One region of the Gordonia sp. NPDC062954 genome, then DNA from elsewhere that is predicted to be linked to it. Evidence: predicted binding sites of a transcription regulator. Region 1 holds the regulator's gene; each other region holds the start of a gene.
What was found. Region 1 encodes LexA, which represses DNA repair genes until DNA is damaged. Its sites were predicted from a motif close to CGAACANNTGTTCG; they were not measured.

Region 1 (7,592 bases):
CGCCCGCGAGCGCTCCGCCGGCCATCATCGAGGGGATCACCCGGAACGGGTCGGTGGCGGCGAACGGGATGGCTCCCTCGGAGATGAACGAGGCGCCGAGCAGCCATGCGGCCTTGCCGTTCTCACGCTCGGGCTCGGTGAACAGCTGCGGACGCAGCACCGTGGCCAGTGCCATGGCCAGCGGCGGCACCATGCCGGCACACATCACCGCCGCCATGATCTGCAGCTGTGCGGGTCCGCCGATGGCCAGGCCGGTGGTGGCGAACAGATAGGCCGCCTTGTTGACGGGTCCACCGAGGTCGAAGCACATCATCAGGCCGAGGACCACGCCCAACACCACTGCGGAGCCTCCCGACATGCTGTTGAGTGCGTCGGTCATCTGGTCGGTCACCCAGGCCAGCGGCTTGCCGAGGAGCATGTAGAGCAGCACGCCGATCACCATGCTGCCCAGCAGTGGGATGATGACCACCGGTTGCAGTCCGCGTGCCCACTGCGGCAACGGGATCCGGGCGATCCACAAGCACACGACACCGGCGATGAGGCCGCCGACCAGTCCGCCGATGAAGCTCGCGCCCACGGCGACCGAGACCAGGCCGGCCACGAATCCCGGCGCGATGCCCGGTCGGTCGGCGATGGCGAACGAGATGTAGCCGGCCAACACCGGGACCAGCATGCCCATGGCCAGCGAGCCGACTGCGAAGAGTACGGCGCCGATGTACTGGCCGACTCCGCCGGCCGGGAGGTCCCAGAGACTGTTGTTCAGTGCGATGAAAGCGCCGTCGGACAGTGAGCCGGCTTCATCGAGGGTGCTGTTGGCGATCTCGTAACCGCCGAGGAAGGGCAGGAAGCCCAATGCGATGAGCAAGCCGCCGGCCGCGACGAACGGGATCATGTAGCTCACACCCGTCATCAGCGCCTGTCGGACCTGGCCGCCGAGACCGACGCCCGCAGTCCCGGATGCCTCCGTTTCGGCGCCGTCGTCGTCGGCGGCGCCGCTGACCACGGTCGCCGACGGATTCTTCGACGCGGCAACCGCTTCGGCGATCATCGCGTCGGGTTCGTTGATCGCGCGTTTGACGCCCGAGGCGACCACGGGTTTGCCGCGGAAACGATCCTTGCCCTTCACCCCGACATCGGTGGCGAAGATCACGGCGTCGGCATCGGCGATGACCTGGGGATCGAACGAGGTGGTCGCCGAGGAACCCTGGGTTTCCACGTGGAAGTCGACGTCGGCGCGTTCGGCCGCGTACTTGAGTGCGTCGGCGGCCATGTAGGTGTGGGCGATACCGGTGGGGCAGGCGGTGATCGCCACGACAGACGGCCGTCGGTCGGCGTCGCCGGCGTCTGGTGCCGTGGGCGTTGTCTCGGGGGTCGCCACCGTGGATGTCGCCGCCGGCGTCTGGGTGGGCTGCGGGTTGATGGCCTCGTCGACGAGTTGTACGACGCGCTCGTCGCTGTCGGCCGCCCGCAGCGAGTCGACGAACTCCGGACGCACCAGCGACCGGGCCAGCGAGCTGAGCAGCTTCATGTGCTCGGAGGCGCCGCCTTCGGGTGCGGCGATGAGGAACACCAGGTCGGCGGGACCGTCCGGGGCGCCGAAGTCGACCTTTCGCGACAGGCGCGCCATCGCGAGGGAGGCTGCGGTGACCGACGCGGCGCGCGCGTGCGGGATCGCGATTCCGCCGGGCAGTCCGGTGGCGGACTTGGCCTCGCGATCGAGCGCGCCGCGGGCCAGCACGGTGGCGTCGGTGGTGCGGCCGGCCGAGGCCAGCCGATCGGCGAGGTAACCGATCACGGCCGCCGGGTCGTCGCCGGCGTCCACGTCGAGGCTCACCGTCTGTGGGGTGATGATCTGTTCTGACATGGGTTTTCCTTCGTGCGGGTGCTTGTCGGAAGGTGGATTTGCTTCGGTGTCAACGCAAGGGGATCGTCAACCTGCACTGGCGGCCCCGGTGAGGTCGGTGACGGAGACGTTGTCCGGATCGATCTGATCGGGATAGGGCGGTTGAGTGCCGGCCAGAGCGGTGGCCGCAGAGCCGTACGCCACGGCCATCCGGAGCCGTTCGGGTTCTTCGGCACCACTGCATTCGGCGATGAGATAACCGGTGAGGGCAGCGTCGCCGGCGCCGACGGTGCTGCGCGGCACGATGGGCGGTGGGGTCGCGAACCATGCGCCTGTCGAGGTGACCAACAGGGCGCCGGCGGCGCCGAGAGTGGCGAGGATCGCCGCCCCGGTGCGGTGCGCCAGCACGGTGGCGGCGGCGATCAGGGGAGCGTGGTCGCCACGCGCAGATGCCGTCGACAACTCCGCCGGGTCGACACCGGTGGCCTCGGCGAGCTCTTCCTCATTGGGCTTGAGGAGATCGACCGGCCCGGTGACCGCCGCGGCGAGCGGAGCGCCGGAGGTGTCCACCGCCACCCGGCAACCCGTATCGGCAAGTGCGTCGACGACCGTGCGGTACCAGTTGTGCGGCAGCCCCGGCGGCAGCGAGCCGCACAACGCCACCCAGCGGGCATCGTTGGCATTGGCGAGGACCAGCTCGGTCAGTTCGGCGGCCGACGCGTCGTCGAGCACGAAACCGGGTGCGTTGACCTTCGTGGTGGTGCCGTCGGGGTCGACGATGGTGACGTTGGACCGGACCTCACCGTCGATCGCGAGTGTCAGGTAGGGCAACGCGACCGAGTCGAGCGCCGCGAGCAGCGGGTCACCGGCGCGCGCCGGGAGCAGTGCCCGCGTTCCGATACCCGCAGCGGATGCCACCCGGGCGACGTTGACGCCCTTGCCGCCCGGTTCGGTGCGGACGTTGCTCGCACGCTGGACCGCGCCATGGCTCAACGGCGCGGTCAGTTCCAGCGTCCGGTCCAGACTCGGATTTGCTGTCACGGTCACGATCGCCGGCGAACGGCCGGGGTCGACCCGGCCGGCGGCCGAAGCCGGGTGGGGGTCTGTCATGGATTCCCTCTCCGTGGTGTGGTCGGTGATCACGCGATCACCGTCTCGATGCCGTGGTCGGCGAGTGCCCCCGCGAAGTCGGGGTCGATACCGGTGTCGGTGATCAGTACGTCGATGTCGGCGAGCGCGGCGAAGGACGTGAGATCTTCATGGCCCGCCTTCGACGAGTCCGCCAGAACGACGACGCGGTGGGCGGAACGGACGATCGCCGACTTGATCGCTGCCTCGTCCGGATCCGGGGTGGACAGACCGTGGGCGATGCTGATGCCGTTGGTGCCGACGAAGGCCGTGGTGATGCGCAGCCGTTCGAGTGCGGCGACGGTGTCGGCGCCGACCATCGCCTGGGTGAGTCCGCGGACTCGGCCGCCGAGCACATGCAGGGTCTCGGCGCCCTGTGCGGCCAGGGCGCCGGCGATGGGAATGCTGTGGGTCATCAACGTCAGTCGGCGGTCACGGGGGAGTGCGAGGGCGGCCTGGTAGGTGGTGGTGCCGGCGTCGATGAACACCGACCCGCCGTCGGGTGGGAGGAAGCGCGACGCGGCCGCACCGATCGCGAGCTTCTGGTCGGTGTGCGACATCAGGCGTTCGTCGATGCCCTGTTCGCCGACGACCGGCGTCGCGCCGGGACGTACGGCGCCACCATGGACGCGCTGGAGGTGTCCGTTGCGTTCCAGCACAGCGAGATCGCGGCGGACGGTCTCGCTCGTCACGTCGAACAACGAGGCCAAAGCGGTGACCGAGGCGCGGCCGTTGACCCGTACCTGGTTGGCGATCGCCTGCTGACGTTCTTCCGCGTACACGATGTCCTCGTCTGTTGATTTGATTGGCTTTGGATGTGGGTATATCTGTGTTTACGCCTGTTTATGTTGACAAGTCAAGGTTTTCTTGTAACTTGGATCACAACGGTGACCAGTGGATCGTGGCGGCACACCGTGGCCCAGCCCGTCGGACAAGTGAGGATCTCGGTGGAGCACACACACGTACTGAACGGAACGCCGGTCGTCGGCGGACACGCCTACGGGCCCGCGATCTGGCCGGGTGAGCGTCCGGTGTATGACCCGGCCGTCGCCGCCCCAGTCCTCGAGGACGAACGCGACGTGGAGATCAAGCGGTTCACCGACGCGGCGGCCGCGGTCGCGGGGAGGCTGCGGGAGCGGGCATCACACGCCTCGGGTGCCGCGGCGGAGGTGTTGTCGGCGACGGCGGGTCTCGCCGAGGACCGCGGGTGGACCGGCGCGGCCTCGAAACTCATCACGACAGGGACGCCAGCGCCGGCGGCAGCGGTCGCCGCGACCGACCAGTTCGCGGAGATGTTCACCAAGCTCGGCGGCCTCATGGCCGAGCGCGTCACGGATCTCAACGATGTCCGGGACCGCGTGGTCGCCGAACTACTGGGAGTCCCCGAACCCGGGGTTCCGGAACCCGCCGAACCGTCTGTGCTGTTGGCCGACGATCTTGCTCCGGCCGACACGGCGGGACTGGACCCGACAAAGGTCACCGCGCTGGTCACACGGCTGGGCGGCCCGACCAGTCACACCGCGATCATCGCGCGACAACTCGGGATTCCGTGTGTGGTGGCGGTATCCGGCCTCGGTGAGGTGGCCGCCGGGACGACGGTGCTGGTCGACGGTACCGCGGGCACCCTGGAGGTCGAGCCGGATCCCGACGACGCCGCCGCGCGCGTGGCCGAGAGCCGGCGGATGGCGGAATTGGTGGCGGCCTGGGCCGGACCGGGAGTGACCGCCGACGGGCGACCGATCGCGGTCCTCGCCAATGTCGCCGATGGCACGTCGGCCCGGTCGGCGACCTCCCACCCGGTAGAGGGTGTCGGCCTGTTCCGTACGGAGTTGGCGTTTCTCGACCGCGCGGACGAGCCCTCGGTGGAGGAGCAGACGCGGCTCTATCGCGAGGTGCTCGACGCCTTCGAGGGGCGCAAGGTGGTGATCCGGACCCTCGATGCGGGCTCCGACAAGCCGCTGAAGTTCGTCACGCAGATCGAGGAGACCAATCCGGCACTCGGCGTGCGTGGCAACCGGATCGTCGATGCTCATCCGGGCATCCGGGCGGCCCAGCTCGACGCGATCGCGGCAGCCGCCGACGGACATCAACCGACGCCGTGGGTGATGGCGCCGATGATCGCCTCGGCGACCGAGGCCGCGGAGTTCGCCGGGGAGGTACGCCGACGCGGACTGATCGCCGGTGTGATGATCGAGGTGCCGGCGGCAGCGATCCTCGCCGAATCGATCCTGGCGGAGGTCGACTTCGTGTCGATCGGAACCAACGACCTGACCCAGTACACGATGGCCGCCGACCGGATGTCGGCGGAGCTCGCCGCTCTCACCGATCCCTGGCAGCCCGCGGTGCTCACCCTTATCGCCGGCGTGGCGCGTGCCGGTCAGGCCGCCGACAAACCCGTCGGGGTCTGCGGCGAGGCGGCAGCCGATCCGTTGCTCGCGTGTGTGCTGGTCGGACTCGGGGTCACGTCCCTGTCGACTGCGCCCGCGGCCTCGGCCGCGGTCGGCGCCAGGCTTGCGGAGGTGACCGTCGAGCAATGTCGTGCGGCCGCCGAGGCTGCCCTGGCGACGGCCGAACCCGCCGCGGCGCGTGCTGCTGCGACTGCGGTGCTGGCCGGCGCAGTGGTCGGCTGAGCGGCCGGCCCGCTCGGGTTCAGACCCGGCGCATCACGGTGACGACCTTGCCGAGAATGGCGGCGTCATCGCCCGAGATCGGGTCGAACAGATCGTTGTGCGGCATCAGCCAGACGTGGCCGTCCTTGCGCTTGAAGGTCTTGACCGTGGCCTCGCCGTCGATCATCGCTGCCACGATGTCGCCGTTGTCGGCGACACTCTGCTGGCGTACGACCACCCAGTCGCCGTCGCATATCGCCGCGTCGATCATCGACTCGCCGACCACGCGGAGCAGGAACAGTGAGCCCTCACCGACGAGTTCGCGGGGCAGCGGGAACACGTCCTCGACGGCTTCCTCGGCGAGAATGGGTCCACCCGCGGCGATCCGGCCGAGGACCGGTACGAACGTCGGGGTGGGCAACTGCGCGCCATCGCCCGATGCGGCCGTACCGCCCGGTGGGATGTGCTGGTCGCCGTCTTGGATGTTGACCGCGCGTGGGCGGTTGTGGTCGCGCTTGAGTAGACCTTTGCGTTCCAGGGTCCGCAGCTGGTGGGCCACCGACGACGTCGAGGTGAGGCCGACGGCATCGCCGATCTCCCGGATGCTCGGCGGATATCCGCGCTCGCGGACCGAGGCGCGGATGTACTCGAGGACGCCTCGCTGACGAGGGGTCAGGCTAGCCTCGACGACTTCCGGATCGGCGACCGCGCTATCCGATGCCTCCGTATCGGCTCCGGTCGGCGCCTGCGCCTCGGGTTTCGGCTTGCTGCTGATCCCGCGGGACGCGCCGCGCCGCCCGCCGGCTTTGTCGCTCATCGGTCGAGTCCTTCCTGTCGCCGAAACCGGCAGTGGCCGATTACGGGTTGCCGGTCTGGATCGAAAAACTGCTGGTCTGTTCGGGGAGACTGCTCGGCTGGTTCGGAGCTGCTGTTCAGGGCCCATCCACGCACGTCACCATGTCGCCGACAGTAGCCGAACATTTTGACATGTTCAAACATGTGTTCGACGTGTGTCGAGACATTGTCGGACCCACGTGCTACAAATCGAACATGCGTTCTCTCGAACACATGAGCGACGTGCGTTCGAGAGGCGCCCGAGGTTCGATCCGACTCGTTCCCAGGAGGACACGATGAGCACAGCGACCCTTCATCGGCAGACGCAGTACGCACCGGCTGCGTCCCCGATGCACCCGGCATCCGGGCGCCCTGCAGACGTCCCGACGCGCGACAGAGTCCCGGCCGGGCATGTCTCCCGACCGCGGCGGCGGGGGCGATATGACTCCACTGGGCCCACGAGGCGTCGACCGGGCGGGTCCGGTGCCCCCGCGGCACGGGTGTCGGGGACGAGTTGTGCGTCGCCGGGAGTCGACCGTAGGTTCGTGCGTCGACGCGCGACGGTCGCAGCCGTGGTGCTCGGTGGGGCGCTCGCGGTGCTGGTGTGGGCGGTCGCCATCGTCGGCTCCAACTATGCCGCGTCGGTGCAACCGAGCCCTACCGGGACCGAGGTGGTCCACGTGCGGCAGGGTGATTCGTTGAGCTCCATCGCCGATCGCATCGCGCCGGATGTGCCACGCCAGGCCGTCATCGAGCAGATCGTCGAACGCAACAAACTCGCCGGCTCCGGCCTGCGGGTGGGGCAGGCTTTGATCGCACCCGCATACAGCTGAGGGCCTGACGGTATCCTCGATGGCACAGGGTCCGGCCGGGAACCGGCACGGCGTGACGGGTGACCGGTACGCCGGTGTGTCCAGAGACGTGCGTGAGGACGACATGCGCTGCCCGTTTTGCAAGAACGAAGACACCAAGGTCATCGACTCGCGTGTCGCCGACGAGGGGCAGGCGATCCGACGGCGCCGTTCGTGTGCGGAGTGCGGTCGCCGATTCTCCACCGTCGAGAGTGCCGTGCTGTCGGTCGCCAAACGCAACGGGGTCACCGAGCCGTTCAGTCGGGAGAAGGTGATGCGCGGGGTTCGTCGGGCCTGCCAGGGCCGAGACGTCGCCGAGGACGCGCT
Region 2 (7,592 bases), on a different contig from region 1:
CGTACGGTGTCGCGTATCGCGCACCACGAGGGTTGTTGTGCAACCGATGTGGCCGTCGGGTACGCGACACCGTTGCGGCGCCGTTGTTTCACGCTATGGAGTTCTCAAGGGACGGTTGCGGTCCCGACCGGGATCGGGTGCGTGGGAAGACTTGGCTGCGTGACCTACTCGCCGGTCAGCGTGGCTCAGGCGGCGGCGGGTAGGTTGTCGAGGTTCATCGTGCGTCGGTTGTAGGCCGGTATCGGCCGACGTGTCGGGTCGACAGCGACGGGTGGGATGAGCCAGGGATGTCGGTCGTGACCCATGATCACCTCCCACCCGTTATGGTGGATGTCGGCATGACACGACGGGCACAGCAAACATCCGTTATCCAACACCGTGATTCCACCATCAGCCCAATGCACAATATGATGGCCCTGGCAGCGGGAGGCCGCCACACCGCATTTGATGCAACACTCGTCGCGTTTGTGCAACGCTTTACGCAGATGGGCTGGGAACAGGCGTTTGTCTTTACTCATCTCCATCGGCACCGCCTCACCATCGACGATCGCGACCGTCGCGGTGGTGTCACACGTCAGGGTGCGCAGCATGGCTTCGGAGATCGACCCCAGGAACGGCAGTTCGGCCAGATCAGGAGTATCGGCGGGCACCGACACCAGCATCTGGTGACGCGGTGCCGAGGCCGCATCGCCGCTGCGGGCAGCGATATCCAGCAACGCTTCGAGGGCGTCGGCATGCCGGCGCTCGGTGGAACGCGCATCCGGTGAACCGTCAGGTTCAGGGCGCGGAGCCGCCAACTCTTCCATCGCAGCCGAGAATTTTTCGCCGACCTCGGTGTTGAGGTCGGCGCGCACCTGCAGCCGTCCGTCACCGTCGACATCGTGGGTGAGCGTGTTGAGGTTGCGGTCTTCGGAGGCGGGTAGCCCACCGGTGTCCTCAGCGGCCTGGTTACCCAGACGACGGGCACGTTTGCCGATGTCGGCGGGGGTGGCGCCGGAAAAGAAGTGGGCGAGAAGTTCGGTCACGATGTTTAGACGCGCCACATCGTCGATCGGTTCCGCTGATCTTTTCCCGACATGATCGACACCTTTACCCACCGCGTCGACATGCTCGGCGGAGATCGCCCCATCAGCGGCGTGCGCGGCCAGGGTCGGCAGTTTCTCGCGGGCGGTCGCGATGCGGATCAGACGGGTCGCCACCGCCGGCGCGAGCCCCATCACGATCAACAACTCGCTGAGTTTGCGGCCGTGGTCGCGGGCCACACCCAGTCGGTCCAGATGGCCGACCACCGTCGCGGCGTGATGGTCGATCAGATTACGCAACGTGACCAGTGTGGTCATCGCATCGAACGCTGCCCGACCCGACATATCGTCGCCCAAGTGCAGGTCACGAACAGAATCAGTGATGGTGGTGAGATCCCCCGAAGCTCCCATGACTCCACTATGGTCGAACACCAGTTCGACGTCAAGGAAATTCTTGAAAATAGTGCAGAAGATTTTTGAGCGGGTGGGGTGGTTTCGATACGCGACGGGCTCGCAAGCTCGCACGCCGCTACTCAACCAACGAAAAGGGGGCGGCGGCACGTAGGGCGGGCGCCGCTACTCAACCAACGAAAAGGGGGCGGCGGCACGTAGGACGGGCGCCGCTACTCAACCAGCGAGGGGGGCGGCCGTGCATGGGGTGGCACGCCGCTACCCAACGAGCGACAGGGGCAGCGGTGCATGGCGTGGCACGCCGCTACCCAACGAGGAACGGACAGCGGGCTCGCAGGCTTGCGCCGACTGATCCGGTGAGACCGTCAGAAGTACTGGGCCCCACCATCAATGGAGATGTGCTCGGCGGTGATGAACTTCGATTCGTCGGAGGCGAGGAACGCGACGACGTTCGCGATCTCCGACGGCTCGGCGACGAACTGGTTGAGGAAGGTCATCCCCATGCCGGCCAGGCGCGGATTGGCCGCGTTGGTCTCCTCGATCCGCGCGACCATCTGTCCGGAGCCCATCGGCGTGGCGACGGCACCGGGGTGGATGCTGTTGACCCGGATGTCGTGATTGCCCAACTCCGCAGCGAAAGCCCGTGTCATCCCCACCAACGCATGCTTGCTGGTGGTGTAGTGAACCATGAAGGGCTGCAACTTCTTACCGGCCAGCGAGCTGGTCAGGATGACCGATCCGCCACCTCGCTCGATGAGATGCGGCGCGGTCGCCGTGACGGTGTTCCACACGCCGATGACGTTGATGTCCATCACGTCGCGGAAGCTGGTCGGAGTCACCTCGTCCCAGGTCTCCGGAATGCAGATGCCGGCATTCGCCACCACCACATCCAAGCCGCCGACCATGGCGACGCCCTCGGCGACGACCTCCCGGAGCGCCTCGAGATCTCGCACATCGCATTGCCGCAGGTGCGCCGCGGCGCCCTGCTCCTCGACAAGACGACGGGTCTCGTCGAGGTCTTCCGGGGTGGCCGGGTCATACGGTACGCCGGGCAACGGGCCGGCGATGTCGACGCCGACGATGGTCGCCCCTTCAGCTGCGAGTCGGACGGCGTGGGCACGGCCCTGGCCGCGGGCCACACCGGTGATGAAGGCGATTTTGTGGTCGAGTCTTCCCATGGTGTGAAGTCCTTTCGTGAGCCGATGCCCGAACTGGTCTCCCACTCAGAGCGGCAGACCCTGTTCCAGCAGATCGACCGCGTTGAGCAGGGTGGCGAGCAGGTCGTCGTCGGTGGGGTCATCCCTGGATTGTGCGAAGTGAAACATCACTCCGCCCGCGGCGGCAATGAACACCCGTAGGCGAAGGTCATCGGACTGCACGCCCAGGTAGTCGGCGAAGAAGTCTGTCGCCTCCGAAATCGCTCTGTCGCTTTCGATCTGGTAGGCGGTTCGCAGCGTCGGCTCGGACTGGATCAGCCGCATGCGTGCGGAGTTGCTCACCCACTCGTCGGCGGTCCCGATGCGGAACATCTGTCCGATCAACCGGCGCAGCAGATCGAAATGCCCCAGCCCGGGCGGGATGGCGGCGATTGCGTCGTGCCGAGCTTCCTCCAGATCGTCGGAGATGACGACCTGCTCCTTGGAGGCGAAGTACCGGAAGAACGTGGTGTGAGAGACCTCTGCCTCGCGCGCGATCTGCTCAACTGTCGTGTGGGTGTAGCCGTTCTCGGCGAACAGCTTCATCGCCGCGTCGCGGATCGCTTTGCGGGTGCGAATCTTGTTCTTCTCCCGCAAACCGACCCGACGCCCCGGGCCGCAGCCCGGGGACGTCGTCGGTGTGGCCATTTGTCGGTGACCTCCCTGATCAGGTCGCCGGGGCGACCGCCTGCCGCTCGTTGTCGGCATCGAGGTGTTCGAGCCCGCGGTCGCGGACCGCACCACCCTCGATGTCGAAGTTCACCACAAGACGATCCAACCACTTCGGCAGCCCCCAGGCGCGATCACCCAGCAGAGCGATGATCGCCGGCACCACCATCATCCGGATGATGAAGGCGTCGAACGCCACTGCCACCGCAAGCGAGAAGCCGAGCATCTTGGCCGTGGTGTCAGGCGCGAGCATGAACGCGGCGAACACGCTGATCATGATGATCGCGGCGGAGGTGACCACACGCGCACCGTGCCGATATCCGGCGATGATGGCGTCCTTGGCGGACATCCCGTGGATGTACTCCTCGCGCATTCGGGTCACCAGGAACACCTGATAATCCATCGCCAGGCCGAACACCACGCCGATCAGGAAGATCGGCAGGAACGACAGGATGGGCTTGGTGTTGTCGATCAGGCCCAGTGCGCCTTCCTGGAAGAAGAGCACCGTCATGCCGAAGGTGGCGAGCACGGAGAAGATGAAGCCGAGGGTGCCGATCAGGGGCACCCAGATCGAGCGGAAGACGCCGATCATGATCAGGAATGCCAGCCCGACCACGACCACCAGATACGGGATCAGCGCACTGTCGAGTTTGGCCGACAGATCCGACAGGATCGCCGTCTGCCCACCGACATGCAGTTCCACCCCGGCGGCTTCGGCGGTGGGCGCGTAGTCGCGGATCGTCTCCATCAGATCGTGCGTTGCGGCATCCGATGGCGCGCTGATCGGCGTCACCGAGATGAGTGCGGTGTCCGCTCCCACCTGTGGCTGCGGTGTTCCGTTACCCATCCAGGTGAGCGTGGCGGCGTTGGCCACGTCGTCGAGCGTCGCGATATGTTCCACGGCACTGTCGGCCGCAGCGCTGACGTCACCGTCTTCGGTGTGCAGCACCACCAGCAGCGGCCCGTTGATGCCCTCACCGAAACCGCGCTGCAGCAAGGTCTGCGCCTGCGCCTCGTCGTCGCTGGTCAGCGACATGCCGAGTTCCATCTTGGACATCGGGATCGCGGCCAGAGCCAGCACGGCGAGCCCCGCGACGATGAACGGGATCGGCCGATTGACCACTCTGCGACCGACTTTGACGCCCACGGTATCGAAGGTCGCACTCTCCTCAGCGTGCTTGATCCACGGTATGCGCGGGGTGAAGGCGAATCGGCCGACCGCGCCGAGCAGCGCCGGGATCAACGTGAGAGCTGCGACCACCGCCATGAACACGGCGACCGCGGCGCCCATACCCATCTGGGTGATCAGCGGGATGCCGATGACCATCAGGGCTGCGACGGCGATGATCACGGTGAGGCCGGCGAAGACGACGGCCGATCCGGCAGTGCCGACCGCTCGGCCGGCCGCATCGGCGGGATCACCACCCCGCATGCGCTCGGTCCGGTAGCGGGACACGATGAACAGCGCGTAGTCGATCGAGACGGCGATGCCGAGCATGGTGACGATCGCGGTAGCGGTCTCGTTGATGCTGAGGAACTCCGCCGACAGCGTGAGCAGCATGATGGTGATCATCACGCCCACCAGGCCGGTGACCAGCGGGATGAATGCCGCCACGAGCGCACCGAACGCGACGATCATGACCACGAAGGCGACCGCGAAACCGATCAGCTCGGCAGTCCCACCGGCCTCCATGACCTGCATGAGCGAGCCGGTGGCCTCCACCCGCAGGCCATCACCACTGTGCTGGGCGAGGATCTCCTGCAGCTGCTCCTTCTCCTCGACGGTGAGATCCATGATCTCGATGTTCTGGCGGATCTGGATCAGGCCCACCCGACCTTCGTCGCCGAGGACCGACGCGCCGATGGTCGGGTTGGCCTGCGCGGCCACCACCGGGTTGACCACGGTGCTCGCATCGGTCAGATCGGGCAGTGTCTTGAGGTTCTCGACCAGCGCGTTGATCTGATCGGTGTGCGCGGCCAGCCCGTCGTCGGCGGCCACGAGCACGCTGGTCGACGCTTGCGACTGCTGCTCCATGACCTGCGGGAAGTACTCCTCGATCTGCGAGGTGGCGGTACCGGAGTCGGTACCCGGCAGGCTGAAGTCCTTCGCGAACTTCGGGCTCAGCGCGCCCACCAAACCGGCCACCGTGACGGCGGCGAGCAGCCACGTCGCGATCACCCACCATTTGTGTCGGAAGCAGAATCTTCCGACTCGGAACAGCATTGAGGCCATCGTCTCCCTCTCGGATCGGCGGATCGCCGGCGGTCAAAAGTGTTAGTGACTACCACTTGTTACTGGATAACAATAAATGTCGGATTTCGCCACCGAGTCCGCCGCCAGAGTGTCGAATGCCTCCCTCCACGCACCACCGTGACGCGCACAATATCGAACACGCGTTCGCATGAGTCGGTATGCTCGCGTTCATGACCGCAGGTATGCAGTGGTCGCTGTTCGACCAGTCGACCCACACGGAGTTACGCTCGCTCGACCGCACATCCCGACACGTGCTGTCGGACGGCGCGTGGGTGGATCTACGTCCCGGATGGGTCGCCGGTTCGGCCGCACTCTTTGACCGCCTACACACGGCCGCTGCATGGCGCGCCGAGCGACGACGCATGTACGACCGGGTGGTCGACGTCCCGCGGCTGGTCGCGACCTACCATTCCGCCGAATCGTTTCCCGACCCGATGCTCGTCGCCGCACGTGACGCACTCAGCGGCCAATACCGCCGCGAGTTACCCGAAGGGTTCGCCACCGCGGGCCTGTGCCTCTACCGGGATGGTTCCGACAGCGTTGCCTGGCACGGCGACCGGATCGGGCGGGGCTCACACGAGGACACCATGGTGGCGATCGTGTCGTTGGGCTCACCCCGGCCGTTGCTGCTGCGTCCACGCGCCGGCGGCCCGTCGGTGCGCTTCGTGGTGGGCCCCGGTGACCTGCTGGTGATGGGCGGCAGCTGCCAGCGCACCTGGGAGCACGCGGTACCGAAGGCCTCCGGGGTCGGCCCACGCATCAGCGTCCAGTTCCGCCCCCGCGGCGTGTGGTGATCGGCGCAACCGAAATTCACCCGTTCCTGACGCCCCGCCAACATGGTCACGGTCGGTGGTGGTTGAATCGACGAGAAGGTCCACGCATCGGGGGGTTGTCAGTGAGTCTCAAGTCGCGCTTGTTTGCGCTCGCCGTCGGATCGGCGGCGGTGGCCATCGCAGTCTCCGCCGCACCCGCCCTCGCCGCTCCACTGGACTCCGTCTTCGGCAGCGCAGGCAGTTCCGGTTCCGGGAGTGCGGGCAGTTCGGATCTGCTCGATGCCGGTAGTTCAGCACTCGGCTCCTCGGGCGACAAGACCGAGCACTACGGCAAGCTGGGACGCGACAACGCCCCCAACGGGGTGAGGTCGATCAACGTCTGGGTGTACGCGCCGAACACGCAACCGATCAGCCCGGGTGTGTATCCCCGGAACTCACAACTCGGCGTCCGCTACAACTCGACGATCGATGCCGGGCCCGTCGTAGACGGCGACGAATGCGCGATGCAGATCCGGTTGAGCGGGCCGAAGGTGCCGAAGAAGGCGCAGCTCTTCAGCACGCAGGATTGCACGTCGGTCAAGCCCTACACGCTGCGCGCTCCGGGGTCGTACTCGATCAGCGTCACCGACACCATCTCCGGCGCCTCGAACGCGATCACCTTCGACGTCCAGTAGGCGCGGCCGCCCTTCGTGACACTCGGCTGGCGCCTCGTTCCTCAGACCACGAAGTCGGTCTTCGTGAGCTGTTCGGACATCGTCCACAGCTTGTCTCGGACGCCGGCGTCGTCAGCACGCTTGTGGTAGCCGGAGACACCCGGGGCCCCGCGGCTGCCGAACATCTCGGTCGGACCGTAAAAGGTGCCGTTCGTGGCATCCGGCGATGTCGCGGCGTACAGCGTGGGCAGCGCACCCTCGGCGGCACTCTGCGCGAAGATCTTGTTGCCGAACTTCATGAACACGTCCTCGACCGTCTCCGATCGCCCCTGTAGCTCCGTGGCCGCGTAAAGCCGAACATCAGATTCGCCATCTTTGAGTCCCCGTACGCACGCCACCGGCGGTATCTGCGCGCCTCCCAGTTCAGACCATCGAGGTCTATGCGTCCAATCTGATGCATGGATGACGAGAGCGTGACCACTCGGTCGGCGATCTTGGGCAGTAGCAGCGCGGTCAACGCGAAGTGTCCGAGATGATTGGTGCCCATCTGCATCTCGAATCCATCGGCGGTGCGGCGCATCGGAATCGCCATGACCCCGGCATTGTTGATCAGC
Region 3 (7,592 bases), on a different contig from region 1:
CCCGACCGTGTTGGGGGTCCTCGCACGCCTGTATGTACCGCAGTTGCTGATCACCGGTACGTCCGATGCCGCGGTGTTGTTGCTGCCCGCTGCCGCCGTCGGGGGGCTGGCCGGGCAGATCCTGGCGGCGTTGGTGGCCGCTGGTGCCATCGCGGCGTTCCTCGCTACCTCGTCGGGGTTGCTGGTCAGCGTCGCAGGCGCGTTGTCCACGGACGTGCTGCGCGGACGAGTGCGCGACTTCCGCATCGCCGCGCTCATCGGCGGTGTCATCCCGATCGGTCTCTCGCTGGCGGCGTCGTCGCTGGAGTTGTCGCGGACGGTCGGGCTGGTGTTCGCCGTCGCCGCATCGACGTTGTGCCCTCTTCTGGTGCTGGGCATCTGGTGGCGCGGCCTGACCGCGCCCGGCGCGGTTGCCGGGCTCATCGTCGGCGGCGTGAGTTCGGGTGCCGCGACCAGCCTTGCGATCGCCGGGGTGGTGAGCAACGACGTGCTCGGCGGTTGGCCCGCGGAGATCATCGGCTATCCGGCCGCGGTGACCGTGCCACTGGCGTTCGCGACGATGATCGGGGTGAGTCTCGCGACCCGTCGCCGAGTGCCCGACGATCTGGCACGGACCTTCGCCCGCATGCACGTGCCGGAGCGGTTGGGCATGGGGATCGAGCGCCTGCCGAGCGAGTAGGCGGTCGGCCGGCGTACAGTGTCGCGTACCGCGCACCACATGGGTTGTTGTGCAACCGATGTGGCCGTCGGGTACGCGACACCGTTGCGGCGCCGTTGGTTCACTCTATGGAGTTCTCAAGGGACGGTTGCGGTCCCGACCGGGATCGGGTGCGTGGGAAGACTTGGCTGCGTGACCTACTCGCCGGTCAGCGTGGCTCAGGCGGCGGCGGGTAGGTTGTCGAGGTTGAGGGTGCGTCGGTTGTAGGCCGGTATCGGCCGCCGGTGCGGGTCGACAGCGACGGGTGGGATGAGCCAGGGATGTCGGTCGTGGCCCATGATCACCTGCCACCCGTTGTGGTGGATGTCGGCATGACACGACGGGCACAGCAGACAGCCGTTGTCCAACACCGTGATTCCACCATCAGCCCAATGCACAATATGATGGCCTTGGCAGCGGGAGGCCGCCACGCCGCATTTGATGCAACACTGATCCCGCTTGTGCAACGCCTTACGCAGATACGCTGGGAACAGGCGTTTGTCTTTACTCATCTCCATCGGCACCGCCTCACCATCGACGATCGCGACCGTCGCGGTGGTGTCGCACGTCAACGTGCGCAACATGGCTTCGGAGATCGACCCCATGAACGGCAACTCGGCCAAATCAGGAGTATCAGCGGGCACCGACACCAGCAGCTGGTGACGGGGCGCCGAGGCCGCATCACCGCTGCGGGCAGCGATATCCAGCAACGCTTCGAGGGCGTCGGCATGCCGGCGCTCGGTGGAACGCGCATCCGGTGAGCCGTCGGGTTCAGGGCGCGGAGCCGCCAGCTCTTCCATCGCGGCCGAGAATTTTTCGCCGACTTCGGTGTTGAGGTCGGCGCGTACCTGCAGCCGCCCGTCACCATCGACATCGTGGACGAGCGCGTTGAGGTTGCGGTCCTCGGATGCCGGTAACCCACCGGTGTCGGCGGCGGCCTGGTTGCCCAGACGACGCGCACGTTTACCGATGTCGGCGGGGGTGGCGCCGGAAAAGAATTGGGCGAGAAGTTCGGTCACGATGTTTAGACGCGCCACATCGTCGAGCGGTTCCGCCGATCTTTTCCCGACATGATCGACCCCTTTACCCACCGCATCCACATGTTCGGCGGAGATCGCCCCATCGGCGGCATGCGCGCCCAGAGTGGGCAGCTGCGCACGGGCAGTGGCGATACGGATCAGACGGGACGCGACCGCCGGCGCGAGCCCCATCACGATCAACAACTCACTCAACTTGCGGCCGTGGTCACGGGCCACACCCAGTCGGTCCAGATGGCCGACCACCGTCGCAGCGTGATGGTCGATCAGATTACGCAACGTGACCAGAGCGGTCATCGCATCAAACGCCGCACGCCCCGACATATCGTCGGCAAAGTGCAGGTCACGAACAGAATCAGTGATGGTGGTGAGATCCCCCGAAGCTCCCATGACTCCACTATGGTCGAACACCAGTTCGATGTCAAGGAGTTTCTTGAAAATAGTGCAGAAGATTTTTGAGCGGGTGGGGTGGTTTCGATATGCGGCGGGCTCGCAAGCTCGCACGCCGCTGCTCAACCAGCGAGGGGGCGGCGGGCTGAGGCACTCGCCTCATGCCCCCTGTGCGGCCGCGAGACTTGGCGAGGGGTTCCCCACCCAACCGCTCGTCGGCCGCCATCGACCGTCCGTCGCACAGTCTCACTACTTCGCCGTGTGACCCACAACACCCCATTCTGCTGTGACTTGCACCTCAATACGCTTGCCAGTCGAGAGTCATCACAGACATTCAGGAGGTAGGCGTGTCCACGATCGAACATCCGCCCGGCTCGGCGTCGCATTCGCCGACCGGCGAGCAGTGGCTGGAAGTCCAGGCCAGCCCGGAATTCCAAGACCTGCGGCATCGACTGCGCCGGTTCGTCTTTCCGCTGACGGCGTTCTTCCTGCTGTGGTACGCGCTCTATGTGCTGCTCGGGGCGTTCGCCACCGACTTCATGGGCACAAAGGTTTGGGGCGATATCAACATCGGCCTGATCCTGGGCCTGCTGCAATTTGTCACGACCTTCGTGATCACTGGGCTCTACGTACGGTTCGCCAACCGTGACCTCGACCCGCGGGCCACCGCTATCCGCGAGAAGATGGAAAGCGAGATCAGCGCATGACCACGATCAATCTGGCTGCGTCCGTCGGCAACCCGGTCGCCAACATCTCCATCTTCGTAGCGTTCGTCGCCGTCACCATGTACGTGGTGATCCGGGCGAGCAAGAACAACAAGTCCGCAGCTGACTTCTTCACCGGCGGCCGTGGCTTCTCCGGCCCACAGAACGGCATTGCCATTGCCGGCGACTATCTGTCGGCGGCCAGCTTCCTCGGCATCGCCGGCGCCATCGCCGTCTACGGCTACGATGGCTTCCTCTACTCCATCGGCTTCCTGGTCGCATGGCTCGTCGCCCTGCTGCTGGTGGCCGAATTGCTCCGCAACACCGGCAAATTCACCATGGCCGACGTGCTGAGCTTCCGACTGCGCCAGCGTCCGGTGCGGTTGGCCGCGGCCATCTCCACGCTGATGGTGTCGCTGTTCTATCTCCTCGCCCAGATGGCCGGCGCCGGCGGTCTGGTGGCGCTGCTGCTCGACATCGAGAGCCGCGTCGGCCAGTCGATCGTGATCGCCATCGTCGGTGCGCTGATGATCGTCTACGTCCTCATCGGCGGTATGAAGGGCACCACGTGGGTGCAGATCATCAAGGCCGTCCTGCTGATCACCGGTGCCGCGGTCATGACGTTCATCGTGTTGGCGAAGTTCGGTATGAACGTGTCCAGCATCCTCGGCTCTGCACAGGATGCGATCACCGGGTCGTCGGATGAGAAGGTCGCCGCCCGTGACGTTCTCGCCCCCGGCGCCCAATACGGCGGATCGCTCTCGTCGCAGATCAACTTCATCTCGCTGGCGATCGCCCTGGTGCTCGGTACCGCAGGTCTGCCGCACGTGCTGATGCGCTTCTACACAGTGCCGACGGCCAAGGAAGCACGCAGGTCGGTGGTGTGGGCCATCGCGCTGATCGGCGCGTTCTACCTGTTCACCCTGATTCTCGGCTACGGCGCCGCCGCCTTGGTCGGCCCGGACGAGATCATGAACGCCGCAGGCGGACAGAACTCGGCAGCACCGCTGCTGGCCTTCGAACTCGGTGGCGTGGTACTGCTCGGCATCATCTCGGCGGTGGCGTTCGCGACCATCCTCGCCGTGGTCGCCGGCCTGGCCATCACCGCGTCTGCGTCGTTCGCCCATGACATCTACGGCAGTGTCATCAAGCGCGGCCAGGCCAGCGAGGACGACCAGGTGAAGGTGTCGCGCTACACCGTTGTGGTGCTGGGCATCATGGCGATCATCCTCGGCATCCTGGCCAACGGTCAGAACATCGCCTTCCTGGTGGCCCTGGCGTTCGCCATCGCCGCAGCCGCGAACCTGCCGACGATCCTGTACTCGCTGTACTGGAAGCGGTTCAACACCCGCGGTGCGCTGTGGAGCATCTACGGCGGCCTGATCTCGACGATCGTGCTGATCATCTTCTCGCCGGCCGTTTCCGGATCGGCGACCGCGATGATTCCCGGCGCCGACTTCGCCTGGTTCCCGCTGTCCAATCCGGGCATCATCTCCATCCCGGTGGGCTTCCTGCTCGGCATCGTCGGCACGCTGACCACGCCGAAGGATGCCGGCACCCCGGAACGTAACGCGGAGATGGAAGTTCGCTCGCTGACCGGTGTCGGTGCGGAAAAGGCGGTCGCGCACTAGGTTTCGCGGGGTTCCGTTCCACCGCTTCGTTCCCGCTCTCTCGCTTGAGGGAGCGGGAACGATGTGCGTCGTCGGCACCGACGGCCAGGATCAACGCAGGTCGGCTCGGGTCGCGCGGGTTGGCTCGGATCGCGCGGGCGGTCGACGACCTGCGTTTTATCGGCCGACCCGCGCGGGCGAAGACGACCCACGGCAGGCGGACCAAGCCGACGAAATCGTGCGATGCCTGGACCATGCGCTCGGGTTGGTCCGCCGGCTATTCCCTGCTCGGAGAGATCGGCCCAGGGGCGCATCGGCTCCCGATGTGCAACCACTGTCAACATCGTTGTAATGCATCGATACTCAGGAAGGCCGGAAATCACCTTGCGCCATTGACGACCTCCACGAATAGTCCGTGGCCGAAGACAAGCACCGGGCCGCCTGGGTTCACAGTTACACAGAGGATCAGCGTGAGCGCCCACACATTGGCTGCCGGGTCTGCTCAGCGCAACGCGATGATCTCGACACCCGAACTATCGTCGTTGTCAGAACGCCGGCAGAGCATCAGAACGGCGCCCGGAACCGGAGTGATACCGCCGGGTCGTCGGCCACACGGTGAGGGTCGTCGACTAATCGAGTTGTCGGGGTGCACCGTCACCAGCCGGTACAGTCCGTCGACGGCGAACTCCGTTGCCGTCATCAACTCCTCACCAACCGTCGCCCACCGAGCAAGGTTCAGCGCCGGGCTCGACCATGAAGTCCAAGCTTCGAGGCCATCGATCCGGCGTCGTTCACCGGCGGGCATCGTCAGCACGTCGGTGAAATCATCACCGGGGTGCGCCATCAGCTCCGCCACGTCGCCCGGAATCAGTCCCTCCTCCGGAGACAGGTGAAGCCAGTCAACCTGTCCCCAGTCGACTCTCGCCGTCGCCGTCGCGGTGTCGACGATGGCCAGGGCCTCGTTGTGCCGACCCCGATCCAAGGTGTAGCGGACCGCTATTCGCGACCCCATCACCGCGAGAACGTCCCACATGATGGCGGCGTCGACACCTGCCCATCGGGAGAGGTCGACCCGTATCCGTTGTGGCGTACCGGTTTCCATGTCAAAAGAGACGGCCGAGACATCCTTCGGTCCCGGGCACAGCTCGAGCACGACCACCGAGCTGGTCACGGTGGTGGCGCTCCAGAGGTCCGCGCACTCACGCACCGGCCGACTCCATCGAACGTGTCCGGTCCGGATGTTGAGGGCGCCGATCCGCGCATCAGTACCCTCGCCACGCACCACACCGACGGCTCCGTCGCCATCCGACACCGCTCGCGCCCGTATTGCCCAGCCCTCGGAGTTGGTCCACAGGTGTCGGCCGGTCATCGCGTCGAATGCGGTGAGGCCGGCATCGGACTGCTCATCGAGCGCGGCAGGCGTGTACTCATCGTCGTCGGCACATTGCACGATGACGACGCTTTCGGCGTCGGTCCCGGTGGACCACGCCGAATAGGGGAAGCATTCCTCCGAGAGTCCGTCGGTCGAGAACCGCCAGCGTTTCCGACCGGTTGCTCCGTCGTAGGCGGTTACGGCTTCCTCGTCGACGGTGACGAATCCAGGGCCGGCCGGGACCACGCGCTGCGAGAGCGCGCTCCGGAGTCTGTAAGCCACATTCTGACCGAGCGAAGTCGGGATCGCCGGTATGGCGATCGGTTCTGCCTGTGCGGCGTCGGCCCCCGTACCCGACCCGGTCGCGACGCCAAAAAGGGTCACCACCAAAGCGACGACGAGTCCGATGATGGGTCCCGCCCATCGGCGCTTCTGCCCAGGGGTCGCGCGAACGTCATGGGTGAGCGAGGCGGCGAGTAACGCCAGCGATGCCACGGCGTAGAGCACCCAAGCCGTCCGGGAGAGCACGACCACCGAATGCGCACCCGGCCCTGAGAGCACGGATACAGCGGCCGGCGCGGATTCGCCCAGAAAGACAAACGCCGCCAGCGCTGTGGCACTTGCGGCCAACCCTGCCGCCGGCATCGTCATCGGTCGTCCGTGCACCAACACCCCAGCGAGCACGATGACGGTCGCGCCCACCGTCAGACCGATACCGAGCGAAACCGCCAGGTACGTGGTTGCGGCGTGGAAGTCACCTCCAACTCGATTGGCAGGCTTCCGGAGCACGAGTGCAAGAACCGCCAGAACGGTTGCGCCGACAGTGGTGCCTACGGCCGTTCCCACACAGACGACGCGCCACATGGCCCTCACCCCCCGATCGATTCGCTGCAAGACCCAGGCTCTACTGCCTGAGCCCATCCCTCCCCCACAACCAATGCGGGATCCTGGCACGAGAGTGCCGCATCAGCGCGGAAAGCGCCTCGCGCTGTCGTCCGAGCGAATGACCAGGTGCGCGCGGCCGATACGCTCATTCCGTGCCGGTAGAGACAAAGGAAGAGCTCAATCGCCCCGACGACGACGCCGTTGGAGCCGAACATAACCAGGTGATGCCGCAGCCGGGTTTGTCACTCGGCATCGTGGTTGGGTTGCCCGTGGTCGCGCTTGGGACGTTGGGCTGGGCGTGGTTGAATCGCACGACACCTGTAGTGATCGATGGGCTCAACGACACGCTGTCCGTTCTACGTCAGACGACGGCAATGGTCGGTGTGACCGCGGGGCTGGTCGTCGCATATCTCACTGCCGGCGCCTACCGGGCCGTGAACAGTACGCGGACCAAGTTCATGGCGTACACGTCCCCGACGCTCGTGGCCGCCGCCATCGCCGGGTTCGTCGCGTGGCGTCGATCGGACAGCAGGGATGTATTCCAGGGCGCCGCCACCGAACAGGCAATCCCCGGTTCGAGCAACGTCCAGTCCGCCGCCAGTGTCGCGTGGGTGATCTCGTGCATCGCCCTCGTTGCGCTGGCGGTCGTCGCTGCCCGCTCCTACTTGCCGTTCTATTACCTGTTGTCGGACGAACCCGTTCCCCGTAGACCAATGCGCACAGCGATAGCGACGCTGCTTGCGGCCGCGGTAATCGGTAGCGCGACGCTCGCCATCGCCACCTACCGGCCCTCGCCATACGAAGGCGAAACCGCTGCTGGCGTGTCGATCCCACCGCTGCCTGATAGCCCCGGCCGAGAAGGGTACACAATCGAGCCCTCCCGCGACTTCACGATCG
Region 4 (7,592 bases), on a different contig from region 1:
CAGCGGCACGTGCCCGGACCTCGCCAACACACCCACCTCGCCGCTGCCGGCCTCCACCGGAGTGCCGTCCTCACGCAGCACATGGGTCTCGCTGTCCGCCTTCACGCGTGGTCCACCGCTGTGTGGCGCGCCCTTGGCCACCACACTCAGACCTCCGAAACCCGTTTCCGACGACCCGATCGCGTCGACGATCACCGCATTGGGGAACCGGTCGACGAATTGATCCTTGATGGTCGGCGAGAACAGGCATGCCGACGACGCGATGGATACAACTGAGGACAGATCGTGTTCGTCCTTTTCCGCCAACGCCTCGATCATCGGCCGACCCATCGCGTCGCCGGTGATGAAGATGACGTTCACGCCGTGACGTTCGACGATGTCCCAGGCGGCGCTGCCGCTGAACTCCGGGTACACCACCGCTTTTCCGCCTGCGAACAGTGATTGGAAGATGGCCCACTGCGACCCGCCGTGGATGAACGGCGGGATCGGGTAGCGCACCAGCTGCCCGCCCGCAGCGCCGTCCTGCGCGAGCTTCCACTCATCGGCCACGGGTTCGCTGGTGTACCAGTCGATCCCGCCTCCGAGGACCCGCCACACGTCTTCTTGCCGCCACACCACACCCTTGGGCTTTCCGGTGGTGCCACCGGTGTAGAGCATGTACAGGTCGTCGTTGGTGCGCTTCTCGAAGTCGCGCTCGGTCGACGACTCCGCGATCGCATCGTCGTAGGGGATGGTGTCCTCGTAACCGCTGCAACTCAACGAAGCATCGCTGCCGTCGTCAATCGCGATCCGATGCTCGATCGACGGACAATTCGGCAACGTGTTGCACACCCGCTCGCAGAACTGTCGCTCGTGGATGAGGACCTTCATCCCGGAGTCGGTAAAGATGTGTTCGAGCTCGGCCTCGACGTAGCGGTAGTTCACGTTCACCATGACCGCGCGGGCCTTGAAGATCGCGACCATCGACTCGACCGCCTCGATGGTGTTACGGCTGTACAGACCCACTCGGTCGCCGGGTTGCACGCCGAGCTCGCGGAGTTTGTGGGCCAACGCATTGGAGCGCGCCTCCAAATCTGCGTAGGTGCGAGTGCGGTCGCCGGATTCCAGGGCGATGCGCTCGGGCATCAAATCGACGGCATGCTCGATGAGGTCGGCAATCGTGTAGGCCATGGCTCAAAATTAGAACGTGTTATCGTTTTGAGCAAGCAGCAATCCGCACCGATTCGCGAGGAACGACGATGACCACAGTTGCCGGTTCGCAAGCCGCCACCGACCACGCTCCCGACTGCCTCGTCGAGAAGCGCGGCCACGTCCTGATCGTGACCATGAACCGTCCGCAGGCACGGAACGCACTGTCGGCGGAGATGATGCGGATCATGGTCGAGGCCTGGGATCAGGTCGACGACGACCCCGACATCCGCGTGGCGATCCTGACCGGCGCCGGTGGCGCATTCTGCGCCGGCATGGACCTCAAGGCGATGAACAAGAACTCCCCCGGGGACACCGCCGATCAGGGCACCTGGAACCCGGCGAGCCTGCCCGCATTGCTGAAGGGACGGCGCCTCACCAAGCCGCTGATCGCCGCGGTCGAGGGCCCGGCCATAGCCGGCGGTACCGAGATCCTGCAGGGCACCGACATTCGGGTGGCCGGCGAGAGCGCGAAGTTCGGTGTGGCCGAAGCCCGATGGGGGCTGTTCCCGCTCGGCGGCAGCGCGGTGCGACTGCCTCGGCAGATCCCGTACACCATCGCCGCCGACCTGTTGCTGACCGGACGCCACATCACCGCAGCCGAGGCCAAGGAGTACGGCCTCATCGGTTACACGGTTCCCGACGGATCGGCTCTGGACAAGGCGCTCGAGATCGCCGAGGCCATCACCGCCAACGGCCCGCTCGCCGTACAGGCAATCCTCAAAACCATGCGTGACACCGAGGGCATGCACGAACTCGACGCCTTCGAGATCGAATCCAAGCTGGGCATCTCGGTGTTCAAGAGCAAAGACGCCAAGGTCGGTCCCCGCGCGTTCGCCAACAAGGAGAAGCCGGTCTTCACCGGGGAATGACCGCGGTCGAGCCGCCGGCGTCGGCATGGTTGGCGCCATGCCGGTTCGGGTATCCCCCTCATCGCAGCGATGAGAGGAGTACCGATGGCAGCAGAACACGACCAACCGCACATTCCCGACCCGGCCGATTCGGTGAACCCCGAACTCGCCTCCGCGGTCGACGCCGAGGATCTCGATGAGGACCGGCTGCAGCTCGACCCGCTCGAGGAGGGCATGGATCCTCCCGAGGGCTGGTCAGCCGCCGACCGCACCGGGGTCACCGCCCGCGAGCAGCGCGAAGGCGAAACGCTGGATGAGCGCCTCGCCGAGGAGGAACCCGACTTCGGCGATACACCCGAGGCGGGCGCTGTGGCCGAAGACGAGCGACAGCCAGACGGCACCGACGATCGTCGCACCACCACGAGTGGCGGGCAGTCAGCCGACGAGGCGGGCGGATCGGTCGCGGCCGCACAGCGCACACCGGGATTCGACGAGGAAACATGACCCGCGGCGACCCGGAAGCCGGCCCGGCAGCGCACGAGCAATCGACACGCAGCCTTGCCCTACCCGGCGTGGTCCTCGGCGTCGGTCTCGGTGGATTCGTCGACGGCATCCTGCTGCACCAACTCTTGCAGTGGCACCACATGCTGACCGGTACCGACGACGATCGGCTCGGTGTGGACTACTACTCGGCAGACACCGTGCACGGGTTGCAGATCAACACGGTGTGGGACGGGCTGTTCCACACGTTCACCTGGCTCGCCGTGCTCATCGGCCTGGCATTGCTCTACAGCCGGGTCACCGACGCCCGCCGCCGGCTGTGGACGTCACGGGCACTGTGGGGTTGGGTCCTGGTCGGCTGGGGCATGTTCAACCTGGTCGAGGGAGTCATCGACCACCACATCCTGCGGATTCACCATGTCCGCAGCGGTGATCACCAACTGCTGTGGGATCTCGGGTTCCTGGTCCTGGGCGCGCTACTCGTTGTCGGCGGATGGTTACTGCAACGCACCGCTCGACCGGTTCCTGGCGTCGACTCACTCGCAGGACAATGAACACGCTGGCACATGGCGCCGAGACCGCAGTTCCCACCGGCACCATCGCTGTCCTGGTGCTGGCGGCATTTGCCGGGACCACGTATGTTCTCGCTGCGCGGCGGCGCCACAGTGAGAACCGCGGCTGGGATCATCGGCGCACGGTCGGATTTCTGACCGGGTTGGCCTTACTGCTGGTCGCCGCCCGGCCGGCGACATCCGATGGGTTCGCCGACCACATGCTCGGCCACCTGCTCATCGGAATGTTTGCCCCGCTGGCGCTGGTGTTGTCTGCACCGTTGACCTTGCTGCTGCGATCTGTGCCGCCGTCGGTGGGCGCCGCGATCACTCGACTGTTCCGCTCCACACCGGCGCGTGTGATGACTCATCCGATCGTGTTGCTGACAGCCAACATCGGAGGTCTCGCGGCGCTGTACTTCACCGGCCTCTTCGGTCTCTCAGAGCGGAACAACCTCGTACATTCCGCGATCCACGTGCATTTCTTCGTGGTCGGATACCTGTTCGCCTGGATGATCGCCGGACCCGACCCCGGGCCACACCGGCCCGGCGTGCGGACCCGGCTCGTGGTACTCGGTGTGGCCATCTTCGGACACGCCGTGATCGCACAGCTGCTCTACGCGGGATGGTTTGTCGCGATCGACGCCCCGGCCGCAGAGATCCGTGCCGGTGGCACGCTCATGTACTACTGGGGTGACATCGCCGAGATCCTGCTCGCACTGGCGCTTCTGGTGACCTGGCGGCCGGATCACCGCAGCAGGGCGGGCGCACGTCGCGGCACAAGATCGAGTTCGAACCCCTTGGGCACCATGGTGAGTCGCTCGTCCACCGCGAGTTCGTAATCGGGGTCACCGGAGAGGTCGTATCGATGCAGGATGCGCGCGAGCACCAGTACCGATTCATGCAGCGCGAACTGGCGGCCGATACAGGCCCGCAACCCGGCACCGAACGGTTTGTAACTGTGCGCGGGACGCTTCTTGACGTTGGCCGGGAGGAATCGATCCGGGTCGTAGACATCCGGATCGTCCCAGACGGACGGATCTCGGTGAACGAAGCCGAGCACGATGATCGCCCAGTCCTGCGGCCGCATCCGGTAGGCGTCGGCCAGCATGGTCTCGCCCCGCGGGCTGCGGGCGAAGGCCGGCACCGTCGGCCAAATGCGCAGTGCCTCATCCAGACATCGGCGTATGTAGCGAAACTTCGGAATCTGCTCGAAGGTCGGCACCGCGTCCGAGTCGTCACCGAGGATCTCGTCGGCCTCCTGTTGCGCCTTCGCCAGGCAATGCGGGTTCCGCGACAGGTAGTACAGCGTGAATGACAACGCACCCGAGGTGGTTTCGTGGCCGGCCACCAGGAAAGTCAGAATCTGATATCGAATGTTCAACGGTGACAGTCGCTCCCCGCTCTCCGGGTGAGAGGTGTTGAGCATGATGCCGAGCAGATCGTGATCGTCGGAAGATGCCGAACGTTCGGCGATGAGGTCGTCGAGCATCTTATCTACATACGCCTGCTGGCCCGCGTTGCGCCGATCGATGAGCCTGCCGAGCAGCGCGCCTCCGGGCGCCGTCAGCAGACCACCCTTGCGACGCCCGGTTTCCAATGCTCGGATCATGGCGCCGACAAACGGATGCGGTTGCTGACTGGTGAAGGACCCGAAGTCGTGGCTGAACGCCGCACGACTCAGCGTTTCCATGGTCAGTTTCGTCATCGACTGCGTGACGTCCACCGGTCCGGCCTGCCGTTCCCAGAACGCGAACAGTTCATCGGCGGTGGCCAACATGATCGGGTGATACGACTGCATCGCCGACTTGGTGAACGCGGGCATCAGCAGTTCGTGTGCCAGTTGCCAGTTGGGTTCGTCGTTCTCGGCGGTGAACAGCCCGTCGCCGGCGTATTGCCGCAGGGCAGTGATCGCCGGTGGCAGCGCCTTGCAGAACCGCGTCTCATCGCAGAGCTCGGCGGCGAGCTCTGCACTAGACACGAACACGAAGTTCTGCCGAAAGATCCGCATCTCGAAGATGGGGCCGAGGTCGGCGCCCCACGCAAGCAAATCCAGGATGGGGTGTCTGGGGCTCGAGACTCCCAGGTCACCGATGAGCGGTTTGCGACGGTCGGCGTGCGGAAAGATTTGCCCCGACCAGTCGTTCTTCAGCGTCCTGACCACAGTTCGACCCTGCTCCCGGCGGATAGGCGTGTCAATCCATCCACGGATGGATTCTATCCGGGCGCACCCTTGACACGCGCGATAATGGAGAGAAGTCTCTGATAAATGATGGACCTGGATCTGGCACATACAGTGCTTGACGCCCAGCCGTTCAGTCGCATGCTCGGCGCACGCCTGACTCACATCGGCGACGATGGCGTCACACTGGCGGTCGACGTCCGCGACGATCTCCGTCAGCAGTACGGCTACATCCACGGCGGGGTGCTGAGCTACCTCGCCGACAATGCACTGACCTACGCCGCCGCGCTCGGTCTCGGTCCGGATATCGTCACCAGCGGCTTCTCGATCGAGTACCTCTCCCCTGCACGCGACGGGCGTGAACTGGTCACCCACGCGACACTTGTCCACGCGGGCCGAACCAAAGCCGTTGCCCGGTGCGACATCAGCGTCATCGACAATGACGGAACCCGGCGCGTGGTCGCCGCCGCGCAGGGAACGAGCATGGTCCGGGGCCGCGGGTCGAGAACCGCGCTACAGCATTGACGAGATCCTCGACGCCGCACTCGAACTCGTAGTCGAGGACGGCCCGGCGGCGGCGACCGTATCCGCCGTCGCCCGTCGCATCGGGGCACCGTCGGGGTCGGTCTATCACCGCTTCGCCAGCCGCGACGAGCTGATGGCCCGGCTATGGCTACGCTCCATCGCGCGATACCAGGAGGGCGTCGTCACAGCCTTGCGGCGCAACGATGCCAACGAGGCCGCCCGAGCCGCGGTCGCGCACTGTTTCGATTGGACGGCCGCGCATCCCGGGGAGTCCGCGCTGCTGCTGCAGTACAACAAGCGGGACCTGTTGCGCGCCTGGCCCGATACACTCGCCGCCGAACTCCGGACGCACAATCGCCGCACGCGCGAAGTGGTGCGAGGATACGCTCGACAACGATTCGGCTCATCCGATGCCGAGGTGATGGATCGGGTCACGTTCGCACTCGTCGACCTGCCCTACGCGGCCGTACGACGACATCTCCCCGACCGCGGCCGGCCTGCAGAGTGGTTGCGCGACTTCACCCTACGGTCCGCCGAGGCGATACTGGCCGAAGTTCCCACCAGGATTACGGACTCTTCGTAGCGCGAGGGCGGCGCGACTGCACGACCGCCCGGACTGTCCCGACGTCCCGGAAAATTGACAGTTGCAGGCATCAAAGTTTGGCGCTACTCTCGAAGATACGTTCGAACGACAGTCGGGGGATTCAGTGTCGGGCACAGATCAGGTCAGTGAGGTGCAGCAGCTGTATGCGCAGTTGCATGACCTGCTCGACCGTATCGATGCCGTCGACACCACCCCTGCCATGGATGACGCGGTGTTGGATGTGGCCGAACAACACGAACGTGCCCATCGTCGGATGAGTCTGATCGGGCATCGCCGCATGATGGACTGCAACGACCGCGGCGTACCCGGCCAACTCGGCTACCGCCACATCGGCGAGATGATGGCCCACCATCTACGCATCCCCGATCACCGCCGCCGCATGCGACACATGCGGGCCCTAACCGAATTCCGGTCCCTGCAGGGCGAACTCACCCCCCCACGCTATGCGGCGTTGGCCGCGGTGGTCGCCGACGGCGCCGCCACACCCGCCCACGTCGATGCCGTGTTGAAAGTGGTGAAGAAGATTCCCCGCTCGGTGCCACTCGACGTCGCCGAGAAGGCCGAAACCATGATGGCCGAATTCGCCCGCACCCTGACCCCCAAACAGATCCTGAAAGCCGGAGCCGAACTACTCGGGCGCATCGACCCCGACGGCACCCTGACCGATGAACGTGACCGCGCCCGCCGCCGCTCCGTACTCATCGGCGACCAAGATGATCAATCGATGAGCGAGTTCGACGGTGCCCTCACACCCACCACCCGCGCCATGCTCGACGTGATCCTCGCCAAGATGGCCGCCCCCGGGATGAACAATCCCGACGACAAGGACTCCCCACGCGGCGCGACTCTCGACGCCGACATCGAGAAACTGAAAGAGGCAGCCGGGCGCGACAATCGATCCACCGGCCAACGCAACCACGACGCGCTGCACACCCTGTTCCAGTTGGTCCTCGACGGCGGTGTGCTCGGCAAGAGCCACCGCGGTCTGCCGCCACACATCATCGTCAAGGTCAACGAAACCGATCTGCGTGACCGCACCGGGTTCGGACACACCGCCACCGGCACCCAACTGCCCATCGCCGACATCATCGAGATGGCCGCCGAGGCGCAATTCCACCTCGCCGTATTCAAAGACCACACCGCCCAACCGCTGTATCTGGGCACCGCCAAACGCTTCGCCAACCAGGCGC

Region 2: a site for LexA is predicted at 5,686-5,699, ahead of ACIGKQ_RS03345 (alpha-ketoglutarate-dependent dioxygenase AlkB). Genes of this name have one in related genera too.
Region 3: a site for LexA is predicted at 2,139-2,152, ahead of ACIGKQ_RS05625 (DUF222 domain-containing protein). Genes of this name have one in related genera too.
Region 4: a site for LexA is predicted at 6,472-6,485, ahead of ACIGKQ_RS22210 (DUF222 domain-containing protein). Genes of this name have one in related genera too.

What each region holds. Positions count from the first base shown of each region.
Region 1 covers NZ_JBITWL010000003.1:210,569-218,160, forward strand. The annotation lists gene ACIGKQ_RS05115 (fructose-specific PTS transporter subunit EIIC) at 1-1,864, opposite strand, end outside; gene ACIGKQ_RS05120 (1-phosphofructokinase family hexose kinase) at 1,931-2,953, opposite strand; gene ACIGKQ_RS05125 (DeoR/GlpR family DNA-binding transcription regulator) at 2,983-3,753, opposite strand; gene ACIGKQ_RS05130 (phosphoenolpyruvate--protein phosphotransferase) at 3,919-5,601, shown strand; gene lexA (transcriptional repressor LexA) at 5,621-6,397, opposite strand; gene ACIGKQ_RS05140 (LysM peptidoglycan-binding domain-containing protein) at 6,960-7,247, shown strand; gene nrdR (transcriptional regulator NrdR) at 7,351-7,592, shown strand, end outside.
Region 2 covers NZ_JBITWL010000002.1:156,959-164,550, reverse strand. The annotation lists gene ACIGKQ_RS03365 (HNH endonuclease signature motif containing protein) at 186-1,433, opposite strand; gene ACIGKQ_RS03360 (mycofactocin-coupled SDR family oxidoreductase) at 1,799-2,611, opposite strand; gene ACIGKQ_RS03355 (TetR family transcriptional regulator) at 2,657-3,277, opposite strand; gene ACIGKQ_RS03350 (MMPL family transporter) at 3,297-5,531, opposite strand; gene ACIGKQ_RS03345 (alpha-ketoglutarate-dependent dioxygenase AlkB) at 5,723-6,346, shown strand; gene ACIGKQ_RS03340 (hypothetical protein) at 6,448-6,999, shown strand; partial or broken gene ACIGKQ_RS03335 (SDR family NAD(P)-dependent oxidoreductase) at 7,041-7,592, opposite strand, start outside.
Region 3 covers NZ_JBITWL010000004.1:10,593-18,184, forward strand. The annotation lists gene ACIGKQ_RS05620 (cation acetate symporter) at 1-679, shown strand, start outside; gene ACIGKQ_RS05625 (DUF222 domain-containing protein) at 877-2,124, opposite strand; gene ACIGKQ_RS05630 (DUF485 domain-containing protein) at 2,472-2,831, shown strand; gene ACIGKQ_RS05635 (cation acetate symporter) at 2,828-4,459, shown strand; gene ACIGKQ_RS05640 (PQQ-binding-like beta-propeller repeat protein) at 4,941-6,512, opposite strand; gene ACIGKQ_RS05645 (hypothetical protein) at 6,848-7,592, shown strand, end outside.
Region 4 covers NZ_JBITWL010000030.1:46,090-53,681, forward strand. The annotation lists gene ACIGKQ_RS22170 (acyl-CoA synthetase) at 1-1,170, opposite strand, end outside; gene ACIGKQ_RS22175 (crotonase/enoyl-CoA hydratase family protein) at 1,239-2,060, shown strand; gene ACIGKQ_RS22180 (hypothetical protein) at 2,145-2,543, shown strand; gene ACIGKQ_RS22185 (DUF2243 domain-containing protein) at 2,540-3,094, shown strand; gene ACIGKQ_RS22190 (cytochrome c oxidase assembly protein) at 3,091-3,933, shown strand; gene ACIGKQ_RS22195 (cytochrome P450) at 3,840-5,255, opposite strand; gene ACIGKQ_RS22200 (PaaI family thioesterase) at 5,361-5,798, shown strand; gene ACIGKQ_RS22205 (TetR/AcrR family transcriptional regulator) at 5,713-6,381, shown strand; gene ACIGKQ_RS22210 (DUF222 domain-containing protein) at 6,506-7,592, shown strand, end outside.